DNA from 3 places in the Inediibacterium massiliense genome. Region 3 is predicted to be linked to each of the others. Evidence: riboswitches for the same ligand, from Rfam matches in the RefSeq annotation. Region 3 holds a riboswitch; each other region holds the start of a gene.

Region 1 (6,806 bases), on a different contig from region 3:
CTCCTAACAATAAAAAAGTAATCACCATCGCTGACTATTTTACTCCTCCTATTTATATTATGTTTTTTACATTAGCTGGAGTAGAATTAGATATAAAATTGATCAAATATGTAGGCATATTAGGAATAGGATATATCCTATCTAGGGTAACAGGAAAAATTATTGGATCATACTTAGGTTGTAAATTATCAAATATGCCTAGAACAATACAAAAATATTTGGGATTTACTCTAATCCCTCAAGCAGGTGTTGCCATAGGATTATCTATGACTGCCCAATTAGATTTCCCACAGGTAGGAGCTAAAATAAGAACAATTATCCTTGGAGCAACTATTATATATGAACTCATAGGACCTTCTATTACTAAATATGCACTCATAAAATCAGGGGATATCACATTAAAAAATTCTAAAATTCAAACTGTTCAAGAGTTATAATTCCATAACGAAGGAAGTCCTCTTGGACTTCCCGTTCTTTTTTTCATTCAATGAGTAAAATTTTATTTGTGATTATAGATTTCCATTTGATCATTCACATATGCTTCACAAGAACGCATAGCCAAAATTGTTTCTTCAAGTAATTTATTTAACTCCCAACCAAGCATATCTGCACCTTGTTTAATGACATCTCGTGAACATCCTGATGCAAATTTTTTATCCTTAAACTTTTTCTTGAGACTTGAAAGCTCCATATCCATAACACTTTTAGATGGACGCATTTTTGCAGCTGCACCAATCAATCCAGTAAGTTCATCTACCGCAAATAACACTTTTTCCATTTGATGCTCTGGTTTAGGTTGTTGTTCTAGACAAAGTCCATACCCATGACTGGCTACTGCTCTTATTAATCTTTCATCAATACCATGTTCTCTCATAATCTCTTGGGTTTTACTGCAATGTTGTTTAGGATACATTTCAAAATCCAAATCATGCAGCAACCCAACTATAGCCCAAAAGTCTGCTTCCTCTCCATATCCCAATTTTTCTGCGAAATAATTCATAGTCCCTTCAACTGTTAAAGCATGTTGAATATGAAATGCCTCTTTGTTGTATTCAGTAAGTAAATTCCATGCTTTCTCTCTTGTAATCATAATAATATCCTCCTTTAAAAAACATAATATAAGAATCAATATGTACTTCTCTAATTTATCTTACTATGGTTTCATAAATACTTTTCATTATTCTTGTATGATTGAAATCGTTAAGATATAATAATTAACAAAAGTAAAATATATTTTACGTTAATTATATTTTACTTTTGTTAATTATAATTGTCAATATAATTATAGGAGGTTATACCCTAATGAATATAAACTCTATTATTGCAGAAAACCTCAAAACACTTCGTACCAAACGAAATTTAAGTTTAGGTCAACTTGCTGAATTATCTAATGTCAGTAAAGTTATGCTATCTCAAATTGAAAAAGGTGAAACAAATCCAACGATAAACACTTTATGGAAAATAGCAAACGGATTGAAAGTTCCTTATACTTCATTACTTGAACAAAAGGAACATAATACTTACATTATACAAAAAGACCATATTAAAGCTCAAATGGCTGAAGAAGATCATTATCGAGTATATTGTTATTATACGAATACACCCTATCGCAATTTTGAACTTTTTCAAATCGAATTGGATGAAAACTACTCCTACAAATCTGTAGGTCATTCTAAAAAATCAGAAGAATATATTATATTATTAGAAGGTGAATTAACGTTAAAAGTAAATAATCAAACTTATAAACTACAACCTAATGATTCAATAAGTTTTCTAGCATCTAACCCCCATACATATGTAAATAGTGGAAAGGGAACTTTAAAAGCTACAATCATAAATTTTTATCCTGTCTAATCATAAAAATGATTTACATTTTATAAAAAAAGGAGGGCTAAAAAATGAAAATTAAGATTGCTACACAAAATAATATAGACGATATTTGTATGTTATATCAAGAGTTATTTTCAGATATGGCAATTTTACAACCTACATTCTTTCAAAGTGCGCACCAAAACAAACTATTTGTACAAAATATTATTATGAGTCCAAACTCAGATATTTTAATAGCAGTCGATCACCATGAAACCCTTGTAGGCTTTGCTCTTATTCAAGAACTAGAAACGCCACCTTTTAATTGCTTTGTCAACCATCATTATGCCTATTTAATGGATATCATTATAGCAAGTACTCATCGTAATAAAGGGATTGGCTCATCTTTAATAAACGAAGTAAAAACATGGGCGCAAAGTCGAAATTTAGATTATATAGAGTTGAATGTTTTAACAAAAAATGTTAGTGCTATCAAATTATATGAAAAACATAAATTTAAAAATGTAATACAAACTATGCGATATACATTATAAATATAATTTCTATAATTATAGTTTATACAAGTTTTTAAATTGAACCCAACAATGTTTTCTTGCTTATCTAAAAATATTCATAAGTAAATACATAATATAAATGATATATTTAGCCATAATTTCACCAAATACATTCATATTGGAAAAAGAGAGCTTATGCTCCCTTAACTACTTTTTGTCTTTGTTTGTTGGATTGATAATAATTATTTTATCTTCAATATCATCTAGATCATCATGATCTATCCTTGTGTTATTTCGTTTTGTATTATAAATCTCTCCATATTCACCTTCTAGACATTTCATTGAAGATTTTTCATTTTTACTCATCTCATCACCTCGTTATTAGTATTTCGTACAGGTGATGATGATATACATATCCAATATACTTAACATATTTATTTTCTTTTTACACATCCTATATAATACACACAATTACAAAAGGAGTGAAAAACATTGTCTAAAAATAGACTCGTTGTTCCTGAAGCTCGTCAAGCTTTAGAACAATTCAAAATAGAATCCGCTCAAGAATTTGGTGTAAATGATCCAAAATCACTAGCTTCAAATCATACTGGATATATCGTAAGAAGATTAGTAGAAATGGGAGAAAAACAATTAATCAACAATCATAAAAAACATTAGTGCTATAACAGGAGTTTTATAAGACTCCTGTTTCAATATATAAAGTAACCTATTCCATTAATATATCTAACATTTTTTGAGTATGATTTAAAAAATCTTTCATAACTATATAATGTTCAGTCTCTTCATATTGAACTATTTGAAAACCTTTTTTTATCTCATAAATCACAGCATTGGGGTATGCCATAATAATAGGTGAATGAGTAGCTATAATAAATTGGCTTCCCTGCTCAACTAATTGATGCATCCTTGAGATCATAGTCATCTGTCTTGTAGGTGATAACGCAGCCTCTGGCTCATCTAAGATGTATATCCCTCTTCCTCTAAATTTATTTATAAATAAAGAAAGAAATGATTCTCCATGAGATTGCTCATGTAATGACTGTCCACCATAAAAATCAATAATTCTTGGTCCTCCTCCACCTTTATCTAATTCATCAATATTGGTAGCCACATTGTAAAAACTTTCTGATCTAAGAAAAAATCCATCTTTAGGTTTACTAGCTCCTTTAACCAATCTGATATAATTATGTAGCTCTGAATGTGTATCCATTGATGAAAAATTAAAGTTTTTTGTCCCCCCCTCTGGGTTAAAACCATATGCTGTCGCTATTGCTTCTAAGATCGTTGATTTTCCAGTTCCATTCTCCCCCTACAATGAATGTGACTTTAGGATGAAACTGTAATGTAGATAAATTACAAATAGCGCGCAGACAAAATGGATATTTATTAAAATTAGATATCTTGTCTCTCTGTAATTCTATACTTCTAATATACTGATTGATATTTCCAAAGTCCATAAAAGCTCCCCCTAAAATATAATCATACACTTCCTTATATTATAATACCTTCTTTACTCTATGTACAAATCATACATTCTATCCACCTTTAAAAAATTCTTAATGCACAAGAAATAGCTTTTGATTCTCAAGTGGGAAATGTTATATAATGTAAAAAAGTCTTCTTTTAGAAGATTTATTAAGTAGCCTGTTTTGAAATACATAATAAAAATTATAACTCTTATTCTAATTCAACCAAGGAGGTAAAAATGTGAAGCTAAAAGTTTTAGTAGACAACAATACCTACATTGATCAATATTATTGTGGAGAACCTGCTGTTTCGTATTATATTGAAGATGAGGATATCCGCTTACTATTAGATGTAGGCTATTCTGATCTATTTCTAAAAAATTCTACTGCATTAGGTATAGATTTAGAAAGTATAAGCACTATTGTTATTTCCCATGGTCACGATGATCATACAAGAGGATTAAAATATTATTTTGAACACAAGCCTAAAAATAATATTTCTATTATTGCTCATCCAGATGCATTTAAGGAAAAAGTAATAGACAACTTAAAAATTTGTTCTCCTATTTTACAGAAAGATCTAGAGAAAAAATGTAATCTAATTCTTTCAAAAGAACCTATAAAAATTAGCAAACACATCATATTTTTAGGAGAAATTCCTCAAATAAATGACTTTGAAAATAGAAAACCTATTGGTAAGCAAATTGTTGACAAAACTTTAGTTGATGATTATGTAATGGATGATACAGCCCTTGTATATAAAAGTGAAAATGGTATCTATATTGTTACAGGATGTTCTCACAGTGGAATATGCAATATAATAGAATATGCCAAAAAAGTATGTAAAGATCATCGGGTATTAGGTATTATAGGAGGGTTTCATTTATTTGAAATAAACAAACAAGTTAAAGAAACTATCCATTATCTAAAACAAAATAATGTAGAAGAATTATACCCTTGCCATTGTACTTCATTTACTGTTAAAGCAGAGATACATAAATCTTTGCCTGTAAAAGAAGTTGGTGTAGGTTTAGAAATAAATTGGTAAAAGTATGTTCTATATCGAATATGATTTTCTAGGAAATATATACTTTATTTGGATATAAATTTATTTTTTGTTTGACAAAGGAATCTAAAAAATGTTATATTAATAATACAATTATATAAAGTATCCTTCAGGGTTGGGTGAAATTCCCTATCGGCGGTATAGCCCGCGAGCCGTAAGGCAGATTCGGTTAAATTCCGAAGCCGACAGTATAGTCTGGATGAAAGAAGGTGAATATATTATACATATTTTATTATGTATGTTTATTATGCTTTTTGATCCCCTTAAGGTTGCTTAAGGGGATTTTTTATATGCATACATTTTTAGAAAAACCAAGGTACTTTATGTAAAATTTATTATAATTTGGAGGAAATTTAAATGAATGAACCATTATTAGCTCAGTTTGGAAATTCTAGAACACGTATAGAAAAAGCATTGGATAATCTTAGAGATGGCAAGGGCATCCTTCTTGTTGATGATGAAAATCGTGAAAATGAAGGAGATCTTATTTTCCCTGCCGAGACCATTACCATACCCCAAATGGCTATGTTAATTAGGGAATGTAGTGGTATTGTTTGTCTTTGTCTCACAGAAGAAAAAGTTAAAAAATTAGATTTACCTCAAATGGTACCTGATAACACATGTAAATACGAAACTGCATTTACCATCTCAATTGAAGCTAAGGATGGAGTTACTACAGGGGTTTCTGCTTCTGATCGAGTGACTACCATTCTTACTGCTGTAAAAGATGACTGCAAACCTGAAAATTTGGCTCATCCTGGTCACGTTTTCCCACTTCGTGCCCGTAAAGGCGGTGTTTTAGCTAGACGTGGTCATACAGAAGGCACTGTTGATCTTATGCGTTTAGCAGGATATAAACCTGCAGGAATTTTATGCGAACTTACAAATCCTGATGGAACTATGGCCCGCCTACCACAAATCGTTCACTTTGCTAAAGCACATGATATGACCGTTGTTTCTATTGAGGATATTGTAGAATATAAACAGAATATGTAAAAAACTAAAAGAACAAAGTCTTTCTTCAAAAGATTTATTAAGTAGACTTTGCCCTAATACATTACGGAAATTATGAAAATAAAATTTATGAATAGACCATAATTTCCTATATATTATAAAAAATCATAGGTTAAAATCTATGATTTTTTTGTGGCTTTATCTTTTCATTATAAGAAAACTCCTAAGAAACTATATTTAAAAACATAATCATTATATATCAAAAAAATATAAAACTAGAAATAAATCAATTGACTGAATAAAAATTAAAGCTTATAATAACATTTACAAAAAAGGAGGTGATAATATGTTAAAAACAAAAAAAATAGTAATGATTTTATTAAGTATGCTTTTGGTATGTTCAATGGTAGGATGTGGTGATCAAGAACCTGCTTTTAAGCCATTGCCGATTGACGTAAATGGTGCAAAAATTCTACTTGGACAATCTACTTTACAAGCATTTATCGATGCAGGGTATAAGGTAACATTAGACAAGACATTAAAAGAAGACATTGCTGGAGAAAAAATGCCAACTATGACTTATGATGTAGCCGCTTATGTAAGTAAAGACAATAAGATCGTAGGTATGGTAAGCTTTCTAAATAATACAAAGGATACCCTTCCTTTTGAAGAATGTATTGTGAATGAATATGAAATAACATATAAAGATCCATCATGGACTGGACAGTACGATACAGACAATGTTTTAGTAGATGGTATTAAATGCAAAGGAATGATGATAGACGATGTAAAAAAAGCATTTAAAGACAAAGTAGAATCCTTTGATGAATTTAAAAATCCTGATGGAAGTATTGGTGTCATGTCTTTTGAATTAAATGGAGTTCATATCAGTGTACACTTTGATTACACCACAAAAGAAGCAACAACTGTTGAAACAGAAGTTTTTTTATCATATTTTGAATAAATCAATTTCTT
Region 2 (6,806 bases), on a different contig from region 3:
TTTTACATCTCCTATAATTTCTACACAAAAATCACTTTCTATACCTGTTTTTATCTTATGTTCTTTTACTTTTCCGTTTCTTACAGTAAAAATAATTTTGTCTCCATTTTTTCTAGTAAATATAGCTTCATAAGGAATAGTAAGTACATCTTGTTTCTTTTGTGTCAAAATATCCACTTTTGCAGATAAACCTGGCTTTAAAAACTGATCAATATTTTCAATATCTATTTTTATTTCTATTACTCCTTCTTTTCCTTGACTACCCTCTACTTGTTTTGCCATAGATCCTATATATTTTACTTTTCCTTTATACTCTTTTTTCTCAAATGCATCTCCTGTAATTTTTACAGGGTCTCCCAACTTTATTTTACTTGCATCATATTCATTCATATCTACTACAATCTCTAAATGATCCACATCTTGAATAGACATTAAAGTTACATGAGATTCTATGATTCCACTTTCTGAAATATTGGTATCTACAATAGTTCCTGTAATAGGACTTTTAATGGTATGTTTCTTTAAATCTTCTGCTAATTTCTCAACTTCTAATTTTGCTAACTCTACTTTTTGTTTTTGAGTAATGATTTCATTTTCATGATTAGAATTTTTCAATTTTTCTTTTGCTAAAAGATACTCATTATAAGATTCATCCATATCCTTTTGAGATTTTTCCAAATCTGCTTTACTAATCACACTACTTTCATACAAATTTTTATTTCGTTCATATGTTTTTTTTGCATCTTCATATTTTATTTTTGCATTATCTAAATCAATTTCAAGCTCTGTATTTCCTTCTTTTTTGAGTTGCTTTAAGTTTTCCTCCTCCATAGCAAGCTTTAACTTTGCATCTTTAATTTTATACTCTATATTTGTTTCTTCTAATTTCATAAGAATTTGTCCTTCTTTGACATAATCTCCTTTTTTGACAAACATCTTTTCTATTTTTTCTTCCACATCAGAGACAATATCTCTTTTATCCATAGAAAAGATTTTTCCTGTTGCTTGAATATGAGATTCTATATCTTCCTTTTGTACAGCAGTAGTTTGAACCATCATCCCACTAGGCTTTTTATTTTTCATTGCTATTGTAGTTCCTATAATTCCTATTAAAATTAGTATTCCTAGTGTAATGAGAATTATTTTTTTCTTTTTTTTCATATTTAAACCCCTTTCATATGCAATGTATTATGTAGATTTTTCCTTATATTACACCAAATTTTTCAAAAATACAATCCATATTTTATATGATTTTTTGTACCTTTTGTAATATGCTTCATAGTACATTCATACAGTATTAGATTACCACTTTCTACTTTTGATGTCAATCCTATAAATTCCAATTATGATATAAAAACTAAAAAATGGACTATGAGTCCATTCTAGACTGAATACAAACTACATTTTAGCAAAATCATAAAAATAAAGAACAATTAGTGACGTTTTTTAAGCAACGGAAATCTTGAATGTAATGAAAAGATTTCGTTGGCGCCATGAGCTTGGGAATTTTATGATTTTCTCAAATGTGGGCAGAATTTATTGAAATTCTGCCCACATAATCACTGCATCTTCCCCATTATCTTCATAATATTTGGGTCTTACTCCACATGAATAAAAACCATTTTTTTCATAAAGACATTTAGCAACTTCATTAGATGCTCTCACTTCCAATGTCATACTATTTATTTTTTGTTCTTTTGCAATCTGAATCAATGCTTTTACAACTTTGTCTCCATACCCTTTCTTTCTATAGGTAGGATGTATAGCTATATTGGTAATATGTCCTTCATCTACAATTTTCCACATTCCACCATATCCTACTACCTTTTCATGATCTTCTATGACTACATAGATAGCCATTTCATTTCTCATCTCTTGTAAAAAAGAGTGTCTAGACCAAGGAATGGTAAAACATTTTTTTTCTACTTGAAAAACTTCTTCTATATCTTTTTGTTCCATAAACCTAACACTTACATTGTCCATTCTCTTCACACCTTTTTTGTTTCTCCTCATATTGTCTTTCTGCTTCAGATTTCCTCAAGTAAGTAGGAACCAGCTCATAACAATTTTCATCTTCCTCTTTTTGCATAGCAAGCTGTCCAATAGAAGATGCTTTTGTTATATTATGACTATTTGGAGCAAATATAGCTCTCTCTTTTAATACCTCTACAAGATATTCTTTATTACTTCCCACTCCATCTCCTAAAAAAATAACAGGCTCTGGTCTTTTTAAAAGAATTTCCGCTAACTCTTCTATAGAGATAGCCATAGGCTCCTCTATTCTATGTAAACTTCCTCCATCCCACTTATAAATAGCAGTATAGACTTGACTTCTTCTTGCATCTAATATGGGGCAAATCAATCCATTGCTATTGTATAGATTAAATGCAAGTCCATCTAGTGTAGAAATACCTACAACAGGAATATTAAGAGCATGAGCAAGTCCTTTAGCCGTAGCGATTCCTATTCTTATTCCTGTAAAAGATCCTGGCCCTTTTGCCACTGCAATTTTATCTATCTCTTCTATTTTTACTTCACAGCTTTTTAAAAGCTCATCAATCATAGGCATAAGCTTTTGAGAATGGGTTCTTTTATGATTGATGATATATTCCCCTATTAATTTTTCATCTTCTATAAGAGCGATGGTAGCTACCATAGATGATGTATCAAAACTTAAAATTTTCATGATTATTTCAACTCCTCTAGTATGGTATGAAAATGATGACTTGTTCCTTTTATTTCTATTTCTCTTGTATGATCATCGATTTTTTTGATATGAATCCATAGATGTTCTTTTGGAATAATCTCTTCTATTTGGGAAGCCCACTCTACCAAGCAAACTCCCTCTCCATAAAAATATTCCTCATACCCTAAATCTTCCATTTCATCTATTTCTCCAATTCTGTATACATCAAAATGATACAAAGGAACTCTTCCTTCGTATTCATGAATAATAGTAAAAGTTGGACTGGTTACACATTCCTCTACTTCTAAACCCTTGGCAATTGCTTTGGATAAAGTAGTTTTTCCTGCCCCTAAATCACCTGTTAAACATACTACATCTCCCTTTTGTAAAAACTTTCCTAACTTATATCCTAAATCATAAGTCTTTTGTTCACTACTACTTATTATTTTCATTTTTACACCTCTATCTTATCTACTTAAGTGTATTTTACCCTAAATACTACTATCTTTATATATTTTCTCAAAAAAAATACCAAAGAGCAAGGTTTCCCTTGCCCCAGACTGAAGACAAACTATATTTTAGCAAAGTCATAAAAATAAGGAACATTTATTGAAAATTTGTGAAAATATAGAATAAGTGAGAAAATGCTTAGCATTACATTGTTTGAGCATAGCGAGTTTGTAATGCTATTTTCGATCGTTTCTTTATATTTTCCAAGTTTGAAAATTTAGTGACGTTTTTTATGACTTTAGCTACAGATTGAGAAAACTTTCTCTTAGCCTATCTTTCCTTTAAAATAGGAGAAAGCTTTTTATATAATGATATGGTAAAAATAGATATAATAATTGCCTTGATGATATTAAATGGAATTACTCCATAATAAACTAATGTTTTTATATCTTTGATTGCACCATTTGCTGAAGCACTAATGGCTATAATTTGTTCTAGGGGCATAACCTTTGCATAAAAAGGAAGCAGCATAAAATAGTTGGCAAGTCCTCCCACAATCCCCATACATATAGCTCCAATAATCAATCCAATAATAGCTCCTGTCTTCTTTTTCTTCATTCTATACATAGCACTAGCAGGAATAATTAAAGAAATTCCTATTAAAAAATTTGCAAATTCTCCTACTCCCCCTGTAGTAGTTTTTGTTAAAAAATGAAGTAAATTTTTTACAAGCTCTATCATAATTCCTGCAGCAGGTCCAAGGGCTAGACCTCCGATCAAAGCAGGTAAATCACTTAAATCCATTTTTAAAAAGCCTGGAAAAAATAAGATAGGCATTTCTATGAACATAATTAAGTAAGCCAAAACAGATAATATTGAAATTTTTACCAATCCATGAGCTGTTGTAACCGTTCTAAATCCAAAAAAACCTTTTTGTACTGTAGATGTTCTATTCATTTTAAAAACCTCCTTAAGTCTTTTCAGGCACAAAAAAGCCTGAAGAATGATCTTCAGGCAACATGAACACATAAAAAATTCATCTTCTTCCATCCAGACTTTACTGTCGGTACTGGAGTTACACCAGTTCAGTAGCTTTCGCCACTCGCGGACTATACCGCCGGTCGGGAATTTCACCCTGCCCTGAAGATTCACATGATTTTATTTTATTCTATATTGATTATACATGAATTGTTTTTCTTTTTCAATACTTATCAGATCAAGTTATTGATCTAGTTACATTCACTTACTAAAGAAACATTTTTTTTATGTACAAAATAAATAATAAAAATCAATACCATTTCATGAGGTAACAATAACAAAATGCTTTTCCAAGCTACAAAATGCAAATAAATTGGATTAATATTCATAAAAATAAATACAGATCCTTCCAATAGACAAACAATTGCACTAGAAATTAATATAGCAAAAAAGCTAGTCTTCCATTTTACTCTCGTAATCCAATGAGTATATAAGATAAAAGTACTTATCCATATTATTGTATACATATCAAAATCTGCATATTGTTTAATAAAGTAAGAAGTAATGCCCTGAAATATAGCCACTCCTATAACTTTTTTTATATTAGGTCTCTCTCCCATCAATAAAAGCCCTGCCCATAACATAAGTATTGCTTCTGGAAATGCGCCAAAAATCATTACACTTATAGGCATACTATTCATCTAAAGCTCCCCTTTAAATTTACTTGTATCTATATAAAATTCTACAAATAAAAATCACATAAATCATTCTCCATATGATTTACTTTTCTTCATATACAATTGTTCCATCTATAATGGTACAGCTTACCTTTGATTGCAAGTCGAAAGGATGCCCATCCCATATGGCTATATCTGCATCTTTTCCTTCTTTGATGCTTCCTACATGGTTATCAATGCCTAAAATTTCTGCTGGATAAATAGTAATCGCCTTTAGAGCTTCTTCTTCTTTCATTCCTGCTTTTACTGCAAATGCTGCACACATAGGAAGATATTGAACAGGTATTACAGGATGATCTGTCATAATAGCTACTTTCATTCCTGCATTGTTTAAAATACCTGGAGTTTCAAAGGTAGTATTTTTAAGCTCTACTTTAGGTCTTTCTCCAAAGCTTGGTCCTACAATAGCAGCTAAGCCTTCTTCTTTTAATTCATCTACAATTAAATGTCCTTCTGTACAATGATCTAGAGTCATTTTCACATTAAATTCTTTTTTAATTCTTATAGCGCTAAATATATCATCTGCTCTATGAGCATGAGCTTTAAGTGGAATCTCTCTTCTTAGTACAGGAAGTAATGCTTCTAATTTCATATCATAAGAAGGTTTTTTAGATAAATCATCTTTTGAAGCTTCTAATTGTTCTTTATATCTTTTTGCTTTATATAAAGTATCTCTTAAAATAGCAGCTGTAGCCATTCTTGTCATAGGAGTTTGTTTTTGATCATGATACACTCTCTTCGGATTCTCTCCAAAAGCACACTTTTGTGCTAGTGGCGCCTTTACAATCATATTGTCAATACGATCTCCATATGTTTTAATAGCTGCAAACTGACCTCCTAATACATTGGCACTTCCAGGTCCTGTAGCAACGGTAGTAATCCCACCTTCTCTTGCCTCTTCAAAGTTTTTATCTAAAGGATTAATAGCATCAATAGCTCTAAGATGTGGAGTTACAGGATCTGTCATTTCATTTCCATCTGCTCCTTCAAAACCTATAGCATCTTCCCACATGCCTAAATGGCAATGCGCATCAATACATCCTGGCATGACAATTTTATCTGTAGCATCCACCACTTTTGTATTTGCAGGAGCTTCTATATGTTCTGCTATTTTTTTTATTTTTCCTTCTTCTATTAATATACTTCCTCTTTCATAATTTGTACCTTCCATGGTCCAAATGGTAGCATTTTTGATAAGTAACATAAAAACATCCTCCATTTATTGTTATTTTCTTTCAATTATACCATTCAATACTATTTATAAAAAGATTTTTACCACTTTACACTACAAACTTTTTATAATATCTATTAATTCTTCCATACTTTCTACTACATGATCAGGATCGTGTTTCATATACATATCCCTAGGAAGAGCACTCCATCCCACGGCTACAGAAATCATTCCTGCGTTTTTTCCACATAAAATATCATAGGGACTATCTCCTACAATCATACTTTCCTCTACTTGGCCACCTATTTTTTCTAGTGCTAAAAGGGCAGGAGTAGGATCTGGTTTATGAATAGTCGTATCATCTGCACCAATAATCACATCAAAATAATCCGTTAGATGAAATAAGTCTAATCCTCTTTTAGCAGATTCGTTCAATCTTGAAGTAACTACTCCTAGATGATACCCATCATCATATAATCTTTTGAGTCCTTCTTTTACTCCTTGATGCATAGTAATATAATCATCAAATCTACTGAATTGAAAATCTCTATAGGTTTTTAATGCCACATCACTTAAATCTTTAAATTCTCTATCTAATGTAACTTTTAATATTTCTCCAAAAGACTTTATAATCTCTTCTTTAGGAACATCCTTTTTGAGATGTGTTTTATAAGTATATTGAAAGGACTGAATAATTAGCTCATTGGTATCTAATAATGTTCCATCTAAATCAAATAATATATTTTTAATGGTCATTTTATACTCCCTTCATGGTAAGTGAAAT
Region 3 (6,806 bases):
TTTTATCACCTCGTTTTAAATTTTTTAAATTTACATTGTATTTGAAATTATATAAATCCATGTTCTGATAAAAAATTCATATTGATATCTTTTTTAGGAGAGGATTCTCTTTGTAATAAAAATTTTTCAATATATTTTCCAATCATGTCGCACTCTAAATTAACAGAATCTCCTATTTTTTTATCAAGGAGTGTAGTCATATGTTTTGTATGAGGAATAATAGATACCTTAAATAGATGATTGTCTACATAAGCTACAGTCAGACTGATACCATCAATAGTGATGGATCCTTTTAAAACAATATATTTTAAAATTTCTTCATGGGCTTTAATAGATACCCAAATAGCATTATCTTCTTTTTCAAGGTCTGTAATAATTCCTACTCCGTCAATATGACCACTTACAATATGTCCGCCTAAACGATCACCTAGCTTTAGTGCTCTTTCTAGATTTACAGGACTATTTTTTATAAGATCCTTTAAATTACTTCTTCTCATAGTTTCTGCCATTACATCTACACAAAAAGAGTTTTGGTTAAAATCAGTCACTGTAAGACATACTCCATTTGTAGCAATACTATCACCTAAACAAATATTTTCTAATATTTTTTTTGCTTGAATTGTAATTTTTGCTGATTTTTCTCCTTTTGTAATAGATAAAATAGTTCCAATTTCTTCTACAAGTCCAGTAAACATTTTATCTCTCCTTTGCAATATAGCCTTTGATCATGATATCTTCTTTGAAATGATCGACTTCTATATGATTTAGGCATATAGCATCTTTCATAAAAGAAAATCCTTCTCCCTCTATAGGTGTTAAGGCATCTTTTCCTCCTATGATTTTAGGAGCAATAAAAGAGATCACTTGGTCTATGATTCCTTCCTTAAGAGCAGAAAAATTTAGTGTTCCTCCTCCTTCAAGCAAAATACTGTCTATTCCTTTTTCTCCTAAAGTTTTCATCAAGTAAGAAAGATCTATTTTTCCATCTTTAGAAGGAGTAATCAAAACTTCTGCTTTTGTATTTTCTATTGATTTTATTTTTTCTGTTGAAATCATCTTTGTTGTGACAATAATAGTCTTTATGTCTTTACTTGTTTTTAATATATTGCTATTTAGAGGAATTTGACCTTTAGAATCTACAATAATCCGAATTGGATTTTTTCCTTTGTAATTTACAATACGTGTAGTTAATAGAGGATCATCTGCTAAAACAGTTCCAATTCCTACCATGATTCCTGTTACTTTGTGTCTAAGTAAATGGACGTATTCTCTAGAGGAAGAATTGGTAATCCATTTGGAGTCTTTAGTAGATGTAGCTATTTTTCCATCTAGAGTCATGGCAGTTTTTAATATGCAAAATGGTAATTTTGTACTGATATATTTAACAAATATTTCATTTAATTTCTTTGCTTCTTCTTCTAAGACTCCTGTAACTACTTCTATGTTGTGCTTTTTTAATATTTCTATTCCCTGTCCTGAAACCAAAGGATTTGGATCTTTCATAGCAATGACTACTTTTTTGATTTTTTTATTTACAATAGCTTGTGCACAAGGAGGAGTTTTACCATAATGAGAGCAGGGTTCTAAGGTTACGTACATAGTAGATTCACTTACATCTTCTGTCGAATTTAAAAATGCATTGATTTCTGCGTGAGGACCTCCGAACTTTTCGTGATATCCTTCTCCTATAATTTGCCCATTTTTTACAATGACTGCTCCTACTAAAGGATTTGGGCTTGTATGGCCAATGCCTTTTTGAGCTAAATGTAAAGCTTTTTTCATATAAAAAGTGTCCATTTTTTTCACCTCTATGGAATAGATGATTATATTATTCCAAATTTTATAAAAAACTTTCATAATTAAAAATTCGCATATTCCTATCGGAATTGCTCATGGCGCCAACGAAATTCTTTCATTTCATTCAGAATTTCCGTTGCTTAAAATTTGATGAAAATCTAACTTTCTAAAGTTATACACAATTTATTCATTTATATAGTTCCCTAATGAATAAGAAAAGCCCTGAAAATATTATTTTCAGGACTATCTCATCATAAAAAGCACATCTATAAAAATATAGATATACATATTCCTCTTCTTCCATCCAGACTATACTGTCGGCCTTGGAATCAAACCAAGTCAACCACAAAAGTGGCTCGCGGGCTATACCGCCGGTCGGGAATTGCACCCTGCCCTGAAGATTGTATTCATTTGTATGAAAATATCGTAGCATTTCCTTTTTTAGGTGTCAAGAGGTATTTTATGTAGAATAAAAAGATTTTGTATGCATAAAAATAGTTAGAAAGGAAATAATTTTAAAATATGCGTCAATTGATAGAAAATTTATTGAAAAATATGTATTTTAAATTTTATGATATATTTTATGGAAAATATTGAAAAAACATATTGAAAATGATATACTGTCCGTAGAATACGATCACGATAGATGAAAAATAAATTGAAATAATGGAGCGTATGGATATATATAAGCGTAGATAAAATACAAATGTATGCAATGTGAAAACAAATATTTTATATAAGGAGGATATACAATGTCTAGTAAAATATTAAATAAATTCTTGAAAGAAAATTTGGAAGATTTGAAAAAAAGAGGGCTTTACAATACAATTGATCCATTAGAAGGAGCAAATGGACCTATTATAAAAATAAAAGGAAGAGAACTTATTAATTTATCTTCTAATAACTATTTAGGACTTGCTACAAATGAAAGGTTAGTAAATGCCTGCATCGAAGCTACTAAAAAATATGGGGTAGGAGCAGGAGCTGTTCGTACTATTAATGGAACATTAGATATACATATCCAATTAGAAGAAAAACTGGCTAAGTTTAAACATACAGAAGGAGCTATTGTTTTTCAATCAGGGTTTAACTGCAATATGGGTGCCATAGGAGCAGTAATGGATAAAAATGATGCTATTTTATCAGATGAACTCAATCATGCATCTATTATCGACGGCTGTAGATTATCAAAAGCAGAAATTATTCGTTATAATCACTCTGATATGGATGATTTAAGAAGAGTTGCAAAAGAGGTAAAAGAGTCAGGAAAATATAATAAAATTATGGTTATTACAGATGGTGTATTTTCAATGGATGGCGATATTGCAAAGCTTCCTGAAATTGTAGAAATTGCACAAGAATTTGATTTGATTACATATGTAGATGATGCTCATGGATCGGGAGTACTGGGAAAAGGTGCAGGTACAGTAAAACATTTTGGACTTTCAGACAAAATAGATTTTCAAATAGGGACATTGTCTAAAGCCATTGGGGTAGTAGGAGGATATGTAGCAGGAAGTAAGGATTTAATTGATTGGTTGAAGGTTCGTTCTAGACCATTTTTATTTTCTACTTCTCTTACACCAGGAGCAGCAGCAGCTTGTATAGAAGCTATAGCTATTCTTACAGAGAGTACAGAGCTTCATGATAAGCTTTGGGAAAATGGAAATTATTTAAAGAAAGGATTAAAAAATATTGGATTTGATATAGGAAAAAGTGAGACTCCTATTACACCTTGTATCATTGGAGATGAAAATAAAACTCAATTGTTTAGCAAAAGACTTAATGAAGAGGGAGTTTATGCAAAATCAATTGTATTTCCAACGGTTCCAAGAGGAACAGGTAGGGTGAGAAATATGCCTACAGCAGCTCATACTAAAGAAATGCTAGACAAAGCTTTAAGTATATATGAAAAAGTAGGAAAAGAAATGGGAATTTTATAAGGAGGAATAGGTGATGAAAAAAATATTTGTCACAGGAGCATTAGGGCAAATCGGTACGGAGTTAGTTACTAAAATGAGAGAAATATACGGAAATGACAATGTAGTAGCTACAGATATCAGAAAACCTACAGATCATCCAGTTGTAGAGGCAGGTCCCTTTGAAATATTAGATGCAATGGATGGAGAGAATATGAATAAATTAGTAAAAAAATATAACTCTGATACCATTGTACATTTAGCAGCTCTACTTTCGGCTACAGCAGAAGCAAAACCATTATTTGCATGGAATTTAAATATGGGAGGCTTAGTAAATGCATTAGAAGTAGCGAGAGAATGTGGATGTCAATTTTTCACACCAAGTTCAATAGGATCATTTGGGCCTTCTACACCTAAAGATCATACTCCGCAAGATACGATTCAAAGGCCTACAACTATGTATGGAGTCAATAAAGTATCTGGAGAACTTCTTTGTGACTATTATTATTATAAATTTGGAGTAGATACTAGGGGAGTCAGATTTCCAGGACTTATTTCATATGTAGCACCTCCAGGAGGAGGAACTACTGATTATGCAGTAGATATTTATTATGAAGCATTGAAAAATCAAAAATATACTTCATATATTGGAAAAGGAACTTATATGGATATGATGTATATGCCAGATGCGTTAGGTGCAATTATTAATTTAATGGAGGCAGATCCATCTAAATTAAAGCATAGAAATGCTTTTAACGTAACAGCTATGAGCTTTGAACCTGAAGAAATTGCAGCAGAAATCAAAAAACATATTCCATCCTTTGAAATAAATTATGATGTAGATCCTGTTAGACAAGGAATTGCAGATAGTTGGCCAAATTCTTTAGATTGTACATCAGCAAAAGAAGAATGGGGATTTAAGGCGGAATATGATCTAGAAAAAATGACTAAAGATATGCTTGTAAAATTAAAAGAAAAGGGTATTGGGAAATAAATATTTATACAATAGGATAAAAAAATTAAATGCATAAGATAATAAAGTCATAAAAATGTTCACAATTTTAAGAGTGTGTGTTATTCATTTTTATGACTTTGTTTTATTTATTCCCCAAAGAAAGACTTTTTTATCGTACATAAAGATCTGAAGCCTTTAAGAATTTCATAAAAATTTATAAAAATATATAATGTGTACGGTATTGGCATACAATTGTTTTTATGATAGAATGGGCATAATGAAAACTTATCTAAAAAGATAAGAAAATTTTAAATATTCTAAAAACAAAAAAGGGGGAAAGGAGAGAAAAACTATAAACTGATTAAAAAATAAAAAATAAGGGAAAGGAGTTTGGTTATGAAAAAATTAGGATTACTTCCAAAATTGATTATTGCTATTATTCTAGGTATTTTATTAGGAAATGCAGCACCAGAATGGTTCATCAAAATATTTGTTACTTTCAACAATATTTTTGGTAACTTCTTAGGATTTGCTATTCCACTTATTATTTTAGGTTTTGTTGCTCCTGGTATAGGAGATTTAGGAAAAGGAGCAGGAAAGCTTTTAGGAGTAACGGCATTGATTGCATATTTATCTACGATCATTTCTGGTTCACTAGCTTATTTTACAAGTTCTACTGTATTACCTAAAGTATTGCATTTAAGTGCTTTAGCAGTAGATGCAAAAAATCCAGAGGAAGCTTTATTAGCACCATTTTTTAAAGTAGATATGCCACCTATTATGGGGGTTATGACAGCACTTTTACTTGCTTTTACAATAGGATTAGGGATGGCTGTAATTGAAGGGGACACAATGAAGAAGTTCATGCATGAATTTCAAGCAATCGTTGAAAAATTAATATCGAACATTATCATTCCGCTATTACCAGTACACATTTTAGGAATATTTGCCAATATGACTTATGCAGGAGAAGTAGCTTCTATTATGTCTGTATTTGCTAAAGTATTTGTTATGATTATTATTCTTCATATTGTTATTTTAATCGTTCAATATGGTATTGCAGGAACTTTTGCTGGAGCAAATCCATTTAGATTACTTAAAACAATGCTTCCAGCATACTTTACAGCTATTGGAACACAATCTTCTGCTGCTACAATTCCTGTTACACTAAGACAAGGAAAACAAAATGGTATTGATGATGGGATTGCAGAATTTGTGATTCCACTATGCGCAACGATCCATTTATCAGGAAGTACAATTACACTTACAAGTTGTGCTATGGCAGTTATGATGTTAAATGGTATGACTACAAACTTTGCTATTATGTTTCCGTTTATATTAATGCTAGGGGTTACTATGGTTGCAGCTCCAGGAGTACCAGGAGGAGCAGTTATGGCAGCTTTAGGACTACTACAAAGTATGCTTCATTTTTCACCTACATTAACATCTTTAATGATTGCACTATATCTTGCACAAGATAGCTTTGGAACAGCATGTAATGTAACAGGGGATGGAGCCATTGCGATTATGGTAAATAAAATTTCAGGTAAAAAATTACAACCTAAAGAAAATGCATCAATTAATGGATAAGAATTGAATACTATTTAGACAAAGTTATAAAATATAATATGTAAATATAAAAAATAGAATCCGAGAGGATTCTATTTTTTATCCATAAAGTTTATCTTAGAAAAGTCATAAAAATAAGGAACAATTATTGAGAATTTGTGAAAATATAGAATAAGTAAGAAAATGTTTAGCGTTACACTGTTTGAGCGTAGCGAGTTTGGAATGCTATTTTCGAGCGTTTCTATATATTTTCCAAATTTGAAAATTGGTGACGAATTTTATGACTTTTATTATTTAGAAGTATTCATTGATATAATTTTTTTTCTGATAAAATACCTTTGAAAAATTTTTGATAGCCTCTGGATTATAAACCTTTATATTTTCCATAAAAATAGCTGTATTGATATCAATAGCTCCAAAGAAAAGTTGAGAGAAGGTATTGATAGAACAAGACAAATCTGCTTTTATATGATTATCTTTTTGAACATTAGCTTTTTGATTTTCAATATGTACCATAAAAATACCTTCATTCCATGGAGCATAAGGGTCTTTAATTTCAATAGAAA

What was found. Region 3 has a riboswitch for FMN ahead of ribD (bifunctional diaminohydroxyphosphoribosylaminopyrimidine deaminase/5-amino-6-(5-phosphoribosylamino)uracil reductase RibD). Riboswitches for the same ligand answer to the same signal wherever they lie in the genome.
Region 1: linked by a shared signal. The riboswitch ahead of ribB (3,4-dihydroxy-2-butanone-4-phosphate synthase) and the one ahead of ribD (bifunctional diaminohydroxyphosphoribosylaminopyrimidine deaminase/5-amino-6-(5-phosphoribosylamino)uracil reductase RibD) in region 3 are both predicted to bind FMN.
Region 2: linked by a shared signal. The riboswitch ahead of BN2409_RS06380 (ECF transporter S component) and the one ahead of ribD (bifunctional diaminohydroxyphosphoribosylaminopyrimidine deaminase/5-amino-6-(5-phosphoribosylamino)uracil reductase RibD) in region 3 are both predicted to bind FMN.

Annotation. Positions count from the first base shown of each region.
Region 1 covers NZ_LN876587.1:1,409,723-1,416,528, forward strand. Annotated here, with positions in the region: gene BN2409_RS15415 (cation:proton antiporter) at 1-437, shown strand, start outside; gene BN2409_RS15420 (hydrolase) at 500-1,090, opposite strand; gene BN2409_RS15425 (helix-turn-helix domain-containing protein) at 1,303-1,854, shown strand; gene BN2409_RS15430 (GNAT family N-acetyltransferase) at 1,899-2,363, shown strand; gene BN2409_RS17395 (hypothetical protein) at 2,532-2,690, opposite strand; gene BN2409_RS15435 (alpha/beta-type small acid-soluble spore protein) at 2,817-3,002, shown strand; gene BN2409_RS15440 (AAA family ATPase) at 3,052-3,555, opposite strand; gene BN2409_RS17745 (hypothetical protein) at 3,593-3,802, opposite strand; gene BN2409_RS15445 (MBL fold metallo-hydrolase) at 4,053-4,859, shown strand; FMN riboswitch at 4,979-5,092, shown strand; gene ribB (3,4-dihydroxy-2-butanone-4-phosphate synthase) at 5,235-5,873, shown strand; gene BN2409_RS15455 (hypothetical protein) at 6,178-6,795, shown strand.
Region 2 covers NZ_LN876586.1:535,602-542,407, reverse strand. Annotated here, with positions in the region: gene BN2409_RS06400 (efflux RND transporter periplasmic adaptor subunit) at 1-1,161, opposite strand, end outside; gene rimI (ribosomal protein S18-alanine N-acetyltransferase) at 1,537-1,983, opposite strand; gene tsaB (tRNA (adenosine(37)-N6)-threonylcarbamoyltransferase complex dimerization subunit type 1 TsaB) at 1,964-2,686, opposite strand; gene tsaE (tRNA (adenosine(37)-N6)-threonylcarbamoyltransferase complex ATPase subunit type 1 TsaE) at 2,689-3,138, opposite strand; gene BN2409_RS06380 (ECF transporter S component) at 3,467-4,093, opposite strand; FMN riboswitch at 4,171-4,288, opposite strand; gene BN2409_RS06375 (hypothetical protein) at 4,366-4,815, opposite strand; gene BN2409_RS06370 (amidohydrolase) at 4,895-6,055, opposite strand; gene ppaX (pyrophosphatase PpaX) at 6,137-6,778, opposite strand; gene BN2409_RS06360 (Tex family protein) at 6,780-6,806, opposite strand, start outside.
Region 3 covers NZ_LN876583.1:156,034-162,839, reverse strand. Annotated here, with positions in the region: gene ribE (riboflavin synthase) at 48-695, opposite strand; gene ribD (bifunctional diaminohydroxyphosphoribosylaminopyrimidine deaminase/5-amino-6-(5-phosphoribosylamino)uracil reductase RibD) at 697-1,797, opposite strand; FMN riboswitch at 2,086-2,203, opposite strand; gene BN2409_RS01095 (glycine C-acetyltransferase) at 2,550-3,740, shown strand; gene BN2409_RS01090 (L-threonine 3-dehydrogenase) at 3,754-4,710, shown strand; gene BN2409_RS01085 (dicarboxylate/amino acid:cation symporter) at 5,068-6,261, shown strand; gene BN2409_RS01080 (GNAT family N-acetyltransferase) at 6,535-6,806, opposite strand, start outside.